One region of the Deinococcus aquiradiocola genome, then DNA from elsewhere that is predicted to be linked to it. Evidence: riboswitches for the same ligand, from Rfam matches in the RefSeq annotation. Region 1 holds a riboswitch; the other holds the start of a gene.

The links. A riboswitch is a leader RNA that binds a small molecule or an ion and turns the genes downstream of it on or off. The one in region 1 is predicted to bind FMN.
Region 2: linked by a shared signal. The riboswitch ahead of IEY33_RS14285 (ABC transporter substrate-binding protein) and the one ahead of ribD (bifunctional diaminohydroxyphosphoribosylaminopyrimidine deaminase/5-amino-6-(5-phosphoribosylamino)uracil reductase RibD) in region 1 are both predicted to bind FMN.

What each region holds. Positions count from the first base shown of each region.
Region 1 is NZ_BMOE01000018.1:2,213-6,897, forward strand. Features, by position in the region: gene IEY33_RS17200 (bifunctional 3,4-dihydroxy-2-butanone-4-phosphate synthase/GTP cyclohydrolase II) at 1-58, opposite strand, end outside; gene IEY33_RS17205 (riboflavin synthase) at 55-711, opposite strand; gene ribD (bifunctional diaminohydroxyphosphoribosylaminopyrimidine deaminase/5-amino-6-(5-phosphoribosylamino)uracil reductase RibD) at 771-1,811, opposite strand; FMN riboswitch at 1,909-2,120, opposite strand; gene IEY33_RS17215 (Sir2 family NAD-dependent protein deacetylase) at 2,213-2,953, opposite strand; gene IEY33_RS17220 (RNA 2'-phosphotransferase) at 3,141-3,659, opposite strand; gene IEY33_RS17225 (PIG-L family deacetylase) at 3,985-4,685, opposite strand, start outside.
Region 2 is NZ_BMOE01000011.1:33,581-38,265, forward strand. Features, by position in the region: gene IEY33_RS14275 (DUF937 domain-containing protein) at 1-737, opposite strand, end outside; gene IEY33_RS14280 (NAD-dependent epimerase/dehydratase family protein) at 997-1,821, shown strand; gene IEY33_RS14285 (ABC transporter substrate-binding protein) at 2,130-3,116, opposite strand; FMN riboswitch at 3,151-3,329, opposite strand; gene IEY33_RS14290 (DUF1990 domain-containing protein) at 3,420-3,986, shown strand; gene IEY33_RS14295 (ABC transporter permease subunit) at 4,029-4,685, opposite strand, start outside.

The DNA.
Region 1 (4,685 bases):
TCACGGGCCGCCCCGCGCGCAGTTCCGCGAGCAGTTCGGGGATGGAGGCGAGCGTCATGCCGTCACCTCCTGACCGGGCTGTTCGGGTGTCCAGTCGCGCATCAGGATCAGGCGCTCGACGTACTTGGCCATCTGGTCCGCCTCCAGATTCACCTGCGTGCCCGCCGCCCAGGTGTGCAGCGTGGTGACCTCCAGGGTGTGCGGCACGAGCCACAGCGTGAACTCGTCCGGGCGCAGGTCGGCGCGGCTGCCTGCGGGGCCGCCCGCGTCCACGACGGTCAGGCTCACGCCGTCCACGGTGACGCTGCCCTTCGGCACGAGGTAGCGGGCGAGGTGCGGCGCGGCACGCACCGTCATGGTGTACGCGCCGGGCTGGGCGTCCACGCGCAGGACCGTGCCCACGCCGTCCACGTGCCCGCTCACGACGTGCCCGCCGAAACGGGCCTGGGCGGTCATGGCGCGCTCCAGATTCACCTTCGTGCCCTCCCGCCAGTGCGGGGCAGTTTTGGCGAGCGTCTCGCGGCTGAGGTCCACGGTGAAGCCCGCCGCGTCCCAGGTGGTCACGGTCAGGCAGGTGCCGTTCACGGCGATGCTCTCGCCCAGTTCCACGTCCGCCCACATGCGCGCGGGCTGGATGGTGACGGTCAGGTTCCCCTCGTTCTCTGTGGTGCGGGCAATGACGCCCACCTGTTCGATGATTCCAGTAAACATGTGTTGACCTCGGGTGGAGGCAGGGGCGCACTCGCCCCCCCTCCACGGTGTATGAAGGTTCAGACGCGCGGGATGTCGTGCAGCAGGCCGGTGATCAGGACGTCCGGGCCGAGCGGTTCGACGGTGACTTCGTGCAATTCCTGCGCCTCGTGCATGGGCCGCGCCGGGGCGGTCAGGGGGCTGAGGCCCGCGCCGAGAAGTTTCGTGGACACGAACACCCTGACCTCGTCCACCAGTCCCTGCGCGAGGAAGGCACTCAGGAGGGTCGGGCCGCCCTCCAGCAGCATGCTGCTGACGCCCAGGCCCGCCAGGCCGCTCAGGGCGTCGGCGGGCGTGCCGGCGCGCAGCACGGTGATCCCGGCCGCCTCGTGCGCGGAGGCGTCGCTGTCGGGAGTGGTCACGAGGACGGCCCCGTCACGCCACGCGCGGGCCTGCGGGCGGCTGGCGGCGCGGCGGTCGAACACCACCGGGCGCGGGTCACGACCCCCCGGCACGCCGCGCGTGGTCAGGGCCGGGTCGTCCAGGCCCAGCGTGCCGCTGCCGACCGCGATGGCATCCAGTTCGTCACGCCAGCGCATGGTGTGCTCGCGGGCCTGCGGGCCGCTGACCGCACCGTTCCCCTCGCGCAGCGCCGCCACCTTGCCGTCGAGGGTCATGGCGTACTTCGCCACCACCCACGGGCGGCCCCGCACGATCAGGCTGCGGAAGCCCGCCTGCTGCCGCTCGGCCTGGGCTTCCAGCACGCCGACCGTGACCTCAATCCCTGCCTCGCGGAGCCTCTGCACGCCGCGCCCCGCCACCAGCGGGTTCGGGTCGAGCGCCGCCACGACCACCCGCCGCACGCCCGCTGCGATCAGCGCGTCCGCGCAGGGCGGCGTCCGACCGTGATGACTGCACGGTTCCAGCGTCACGTAAGCGGTGGCCCCGCGCGCCCGCTCGCCCGCGCCTTGCAGGGCGAACACCTCCGCGTGCGGCTCACCGGCCCTCGGGTGGAAGCCTCGGCCCACCAATTCATCACCTTGCACGATCACGCAGCCCACGGGGGGATTCGGCGCCGTGCGGCCCAGTCCTCCGGCAGCCTGCTCCAGCGCGAGCGTCATGAACCGCTCGTCCACCGGCAGTGCCGCCGCCACCCCTGCGGGTGGAGCATTCACTTCATACATGGTCTGTCGCCGCCCGCCGGGGGGGCAGGCAGCGTTCCTCCTTCTCTCATCCGGACTCTGACCGTCGGCTCTGGAATCCCACCAGATCGGGCCTGCGCGTGGTGCAGTCTGCGCGGGCTTCGCGGGCTGAGTCGGTTCAGCAGGGCGAGGCTTCTGCTCGCTCCGCCCGGGTGACGCGGGACGACCCGCGCCGCCTGAAGCGACATCACCGCCGGTAGGGAATTTCACCCCGCCCCGAAGGAAGCGGCCCACCCCCGGAGGAGCGGGCCACCCTGAAGGTATCAGCCCAGCAGGCCGCAGGTGTGGGAGAAATCAGACACCCGCCGGGGGACAGCCGGTCAGCCCTCGCCCAGCAGTGCCGCGAGGCCGCGTGACGCGACGTCGCGCACGCAGTGCGTCATCTGCCAGGAGATGTCCGTCTCGACGGGGTTGATCTCGATGGCGATCCCGCCGCGCTGAAGCGTCTCGGCGGCCAGTCCGGCGGCCGGGTACACGGCGCCACTCGTGCCGATGACCAGCGCGACCTCGGCGGCCGCGAAGGCGTCTGCGGCGGCTTCCAGGGCGGCTTCCGGCAGGTACTCCCCGAACCACACGACGTTGGGCCGCATGCGGTTCCCGAGCGGCGAGGTGGGCGGCGTGACCAGTTCGGCGGGCGCGGCGAGCGGGAACACGTCGCCCGTCACCTCGTCCCGCGCACTGAGGAGATTGCCGTGCAGTTCCACCATGCGCCCCCCACCCTGGCCGCTCCCGGCGCGGGCGTGCAGGCCGTCCACGTTCTGCGTGGCGAGAAAGAAGCCCGCGCCCTTCTCGCGCTCCAGCCGGGCGAGCAGGTGGTGCGCGCCGTTCGGCTGGGCGGCCAGCACGTCCCGGTAGCGGCCCGCGTACCACTCCCACACCATCACGGGGTCGCGCCGGTAGGCGGGCGGGCTGGCGAGGTCCTCGGGCCGGAAGCGCGCCCAGTGGCCGGTCTGCGCGTCACGGAAGGTGGGGATGCCGCTCTCGGCACTGACACCCGCGCCGGTCAGCACGGCGACGCGGGAGGCGGCTTGCAGGGCGGCACGGGCAGCAGCGAGATCCATACCGTCAGGCTAGCGTGCGTCCCGCCCTGCCCGGACCACAGGTGATCGGGACGAGAAACGAAAAAACCGCCTTCTTCGGCGGTGATAAAAACAGGATACCCCGGTATGCACGGCCTGTCAATGCCCGCCAGACGGTCATGTTCACGCCGTGCTGGAGGGCATGCCCACACCGGGAAGGCGGGGGACGTTATGCATCCCCGTGAATGAAAGCGGGCGGCACGGTGTCCGTCAGCCACACGCCGTTCTCGCTGACCAGGAAGGCGTGCCCGGCGGCGTGCATCTCCCCTGCCCGGACGGTCAGGACGACGGGCGGGCCGCGCCGCGCACCCACGCGGCAGGCGGTGTCCGGGTCGGGCGAGAGGTGAACGTGGTGGCGGTTCATGGCGCGCAACCCCTCGGCGCGGATGGCGGCCAGGGCGCCCGCATGCGTGCCGTGGTACAGGAGTGCGGGGGGCGTGGCCGGGGTCAGTTGCAGATCGACGGGCACGCTGTGCCCCTGGTTGGCGCGGATGTGGTCGCCGCGCAGGCTGAAGCGCCCCTTGTCGCTGCCTGCCACGACCGCCTCGACCTGCGCGCGCGTGACGCTCAGGTGGATCAGCACGGGTGCGAGCGGCACCCACCCGCCGGGCGCGAGCGTCAGGCCCGCCTCGTGCGGGGCGTGGCGCAGCAGGTACGAGAGGCGTCTGGAGAGGGTGTGGTCGTTCATGCCTCCAGTGTGGGCGGCGTGCGGTGGGAGCGCATGGGCCGGACGGCGTACCGGGGCCGGGCCGTGTGGCGGAGGTGCGCGGTCCGTTTCCGGGGTCTGCGTTCTATGGTGTTGATCCGATGACAGAAATGCCGGTGCCGTTTCCAGAATCCTTTCCTGGGCAGATCAGTGCTCATGACGGGCACGGCTCCGCAGGAGGGGACGCCTGCCCGCTTCCTGGTCAGAACAGCGCCCATGAGGACGCTTGCCCGCTTCCGTCTCCTCCAGACCGGACCTGTTGGTGCTCGCAGCCGGGCGGCGACTTCGCGTTCCGCTCAGGTTGGGATTACAGGCTTTCGGGTTCGAGGAGCATCGGTTCGTCGCTCTCGAAGCCTTCGCAGTAGCGGCGGCGGCCGAGCGTGCCCCAGTACATCAGGCGGGCGCGGCGGCGTTCGACGACGTCCGGCGCGACCGTCTCGGAGATGGCCGCGCCCGTGAACTGGCTGGCGTGAGCGGCGATGGCGCGCTCCCAGTCCGGCAGGTGCGCTTCGACGTCCACGAGGACGTTGGCGTTGATGTCGGCGTTCCCCTGGTACATCAGGACGCGGCTGACCTTGTGGGGCGTGCCGGTCACGTCGGCCTTGGCGAGCGACGCGAGGTGCACGGCGCGCTTGCTGAGGTGGTACGCGCCGAAGTGGTCGGGGTGCCGGTCGCGGTGGTGCGGGACGACCAGCACGCGCGGACGCACCCAGCGCAGCGCCGTGGCGAGCGCGCGCGCCTGCTGCGGCGTGTCCATCAGGCCGCCGTCCGGGAGGCCCAGCTGGCCGCGCCACGTCAGCTGCAGGATGGCGGCGGCGGCGCGGCATTCCGCTTCGCGGGTGGCCGGGTCGCCCTGTGTGCCGCCCTCGCCCTGCGTGAGTTCCAGGATGCCGGTGGCGCGTCCGGCGTGCGCGAGGCGCAGCAGGGTGCCGCCCACGCCGATCTCGGCGTCGTCGGGGTGAGGGGCGAGGACCAGCCAGTCGAGAGGTTCGGGTCTGCCGTAGGTGG
Region 2 (4,685 bases), on a different contig from region 1:
CCGCCCACGCCGCGTGCCGCGCCACCGACCGCGCCCGCAGCGCTGCCGAGACCGCCAGCCGCCGCCGCACCCAGGCCAGCGGCCGCACCGCCGATCCCGGCAGCCGCGCCGCGCACGTCCTTGCTGAGGTTGGTCGCACCGGCGCTCAGGCCGTCACCGAGGCCGCTCACGGTGCCCTGAACGCCGTCCGCCGCCTTGCCCAGACCACCCATCGCGGCCGCACCGAGACCCGCCGCCGCGCCGCCCAGACCGGCTGCTGCCGTGCCCAGACCGCCGAGGCCACCACTGAAGAGGCCGCCGAGGGTGGAAGCGTTCAGGCCGAACTTGCCGGCCTGCTGGCCGATCATGCCGAGCATGAGCGGCAGGATCATCTGCATCATGCCCTGCACGCCGCCGCGGCTGGCGCCGGTCTGCTGCGCGAGGCCCTGCACGGTGTCGTCGAGGCGGTTACCGAGCAGCTGCGGCAGCAGCGCCGTGCCCTTCTGCCGCAGGGTGGTGAGGCTGTCAGGGGCGGCGAGCAGGTCCTGCGGCGTGCCGTGCGGCACCTGCGCGGCGAGGTCCAGCACGTGCTGCGCGCCGGCGGTCGTGGCGACCTTGTCGGTGATGACCTTGAGCTGCGCGGGCAGCACGGCCTGGCCGATCTGCTGCGCCTGCGCGGCGTCGAGGCCGAGCACGCCGCCCAGCCGTTCCATGACCGGGCCGTTCAGCTGGCTTCTGAAGAGTTCGAGAAAGTCCATGGTGGTGTTCTCCTTGTGGCGCTCCTGAGGGCGGAGTCGCCGGTCCTGCGTCTGGTTGAGTTCCGTCCGTCCGAGTTGAGCGGCATGACGATCGTTCCCCGATGAGTGGCTTCCCAGTTCAGGCTAGCAAGGATGTGAGAGGCCTGAGACAAATGTGGAGTATCCGTCATTTATGTTTCCTTACGGCTGCAGGTGCAGCCAGCGCGGGGGGATTGACATTCAGGTATGGCGTTCCGGCGCGGCCCGCTACAGTGAGTGCATGACCACCACCCCCCCCCTGCGCGTGCTGCTGACCGGCGCGTCCGGCGAGGTCGGCACGGCCCTGCGCCACGGCCTGCACGGCACCTTCGACCTGATCCTCACGGACCTGAACCCCCCCGCCGACCTGCAGGCGCACGAAACGTACCGTCAGGCCGACCTGCAGGACCCCGAACAGGTCCGGGCCGCCATGGCGGGCGCGCAGGCCGTGATCCACCTGGGCGGCATCGCCAACGAGCACCGCTACGACCGCATCCGCGCCGTGAACATCGACGGCACGCAGCACGTCCTGCAGGCCGCGCACGAGCACGGCGTCACGCGCGTCGCCTTCGCGTCCAGCATCCACACGGTCGGCTACTACCCGCGCAGCGAGCAGGTCAGCCCCGACATGCCGGTCCGCCCCGACACGTTCTACGGCGTCAGCAAGGTGGCGGGCGAGGCGCTGGGCCGCATGTACTGGGAACGTCACGGCCTGGAATTCGTGTCGGTCCGCATCTGCTCGTTCCTGCAGCGCCCGGAGTACGAACGCAACCTCAGCACGTGGCTCAGCCCCCGGGACGCCGTGCAGCTGTTCCGGCAGGCGATCACCGCGCCCCGCGTCGGCTACCTGACGGTGGCGGGCATCAGCGGCAACACGCGCGCCTGGATGACCCGCGACGGCTGGGACACCCTCGGGTACGTCCCGGAGGACGACGCCGAAACCTACCTGCAGGCCGTTCAGGGCCGCACGCAGGGCGCGCAGGGCAGCCGCACCGAGTCCAACCAGGGCGGCGTGTTCACCGAGCCGGACTACGTGGGCCTCGCCGCGACCGAACCGCGCTCCTGATACGATTTTGAGCTGAACTTTTGGAGTTCAGCCGAGCGAAGCGAGCACCAAAAAATACGGTTTTGAGGAGGTGGAAGCGGGCAAGCGTCCTGCAGGGCGCTGTTTTGCCCAAGAAGGGATGTCGGTGCTTTTCCCGGCATCCCTGGAATCGGATCAAACCCGTATGACCCGCACGCGGGCAGGACAGGAGAGGGGGCCACCCGCGCGCGCGGCATGTGGCCCCCTCTCCTGCGGCTCTCCCGGTTGCGGCACCGGTCCAGCGGTGACGCGAGCCGCATGGCGCGAGCACCGGCAGACCGGCGGGCGGATCACTTCATGGTCTTGCTGATGAGGGCGTTGCTGTAGAAGTCCGTCGCCTTGAAGGTCGCAGGGAGCTTCCCGGAGCGCTGCAGGTACGCGACGGCCTTGCTCCACCCGGCCGGGTCGCTGAACCCCAGGCCGTTCTGACGCGTCGCGGCGGACTGCATCAGCGGCACGCTGGCCTTCAGCACGTCGAGGTTCCCGCCGCCCGACCCGAACACCGGCTGCGCCACCCGGAACGCCTGCGCGCTGCTGGCGACCGTGAACTTCAGGCCGCGCTGCGCGGCACGCACGACGCGCTTGGCGATGTCGCCCGTCAGGGTCTTGCCGGTCGTCATGAGGCCCACGCCGACCATCGGGTACGCGCCCGTCACGTCGAGCGTGTCGGCCTTGATGCCCGCCGCCGCGAGCTGCACCACCTCGTTGTTCACGTAGCCGACGGCGGCGTCCACCTTGCCGCTGCGGACCGCTTCCAGCTGCGTGAACCCGATGCTGGCGAGGCGGATGTCGCTCTCCTTGAGTTTCGCGGCGTCCAGCAGGGCGCCCAGCGCGAAGTAGCTGCTGCCGAACGTGCCGGGAATGCCGACCGTGCGGCCCTTGAGGTCCGCGGCCGAGTTGATGTTCCTGGCGGGCAGGCTGAAGACCGTGACGGGAATCTTCTGGTACATCGCCATCACGTACCGGACGTCGGCGCCCTGCGCGCGCGCGAAGATGGCGTCCTCGGGATCGCCGACCACGAAGTCCAGCTTGCCCTGCAGCAGCAGCGGCATGAGTTCCGACACGTAGCCGTGCTGGTACTTGACGTTCAGGCCCTCGGCCTTGAAGTACCCGAGCCTGTCGGCGACGTAGAACGGCGTGAACTGCACGTTCGGGATGTACCCCAGCCCGATGTTCACGGTGCGGGTCGCCTGCGCGGACGCGGCGGGCGCGAGCGCCAGGGACAGGGCGAGCAGACCGGACAGACGGATGGCGAAACGGTTCCTGTTTGAATGCATGACGTGTACCGGCCTGCACGGGACGCAGGTCGGCCTCCTCCTTCTCTCATCCGGACTGTGCCCGCGACGTGCGCGGGGGAACCGTCGGCCCCGGAATCTCACCGGGTCGGGCCGCGCCGTACCGCATCTGGCGCTGGCTTCGCGGGCTGAGGCGCGGGGTGTCCCGCGACCGTCACCGCCGGTAGGGCGTTTCACCCTGCCCCGAAGGATGGCTTTCGCCACTCATGAATATACCGGGCGGCGCGGGACGCACTGTCTGAAAGGTCAGGGTTTCCCGGCGGGCGAGGCAGATACAGTACGGGTGTGTTCCTGCTGCGCCGCCCCACCCCTGCCGCCGTGCAGGCCTTCCTGCACGCCCAGCGCCGCTCGGGACTCACGTACCCCGAGGTGGGCGGGACGCGCGGCGGGCCTCTCCCGGCCGGGTACGCGCACGACCGGCACCGGGCGCTGCTGGGGCACGGCGCGGACTGTTACGCGCGGGCGCGGGACGCGCTGAACTCCTGGCAGATGTTCAGGACCGGGTGGATCACGCTGTGCACGCCGGACGCGGCGTTCCGGGAGGGCGAGACGCTGGTGGTGCAGGTCGCGCACCTGGGCTTCTGGAGCCTGATCGCGGACCGGGTGGTGTACACCGTGGACGAGGAGCGCGTGTGCGCCTTCGGGTACGGGACGCTGGACGGGCACGCCGAGCAGGGCGAGGAACGGTTCACGGTCCGGTTCGCTCCCGGCGGGGAGGTGTGGTTCGAACTGCTGGCCTTCTCTCGGCCCAGGCACCCGCTCGCGCGGCTGGGCGGGCCGGTCGTGCGCGCGTTGCAGCGGCGCGCGGCGCGCAGTTACACGGCCGCGATGCGCCGGGCCGTGAACGGCTGACCCGGCCTCCCCTGCCCCGCCTTCCTTCTCCTTCCGGCCGGGTCAGTGCTGGCGGCGGCCGCGCAGCACGCGGCGTTCCAAGCTGCCGACGAGCTGGTTGAGCGTCACGCCGAGCAGGACCAGCAGCACGATGGCGGCGTACTGGCGGGGGCCGTTGTAGTACGCGCGCGCCTGATTCACCGCGAAGCCGAGGCCCGGCTGGTTGCTCACGAATTCCCACACGACCGCGCCGATCAGCGCGAGGCTCAGGGAGAGGCGCATGCCGCCCAGCATCACGGGGAGTGCACCGGGCAGTTCGAGGTGCAGCAGGCGCTGCCAGCTGCCGGCACGCAGGCTGCGGAACAGTTCCTGGTACCCGCGGTCCACCTCGCGCACGCCGACCATGACGGAGATCATGACGGGATAGAAGGCGCTGAGTGCCGACACGAGCACGGCGGGCAGCACCCCGAAGCCGAGGGCCGTGATGAGGATCGGGGCGAGCACCACGACGGGCGTGCTCTGGCTCGCGACGAGGAAGGGGCTCAGGAAGCGTTCCAGCCAGTGCGAGCGGCCGAGCGGGTAGCCGATCAGGAGGCCGACGAGCGTGCCGAGCAGCGCGCCGAGGATGGCCGTGCGGGCCGTGAACCACAGCTGCGGGAGGAGTTCGGTGTGCGCCCTGAGCAGCTCGGTCCACACGAGGGTCGGGGCGGGCAGCAGGAA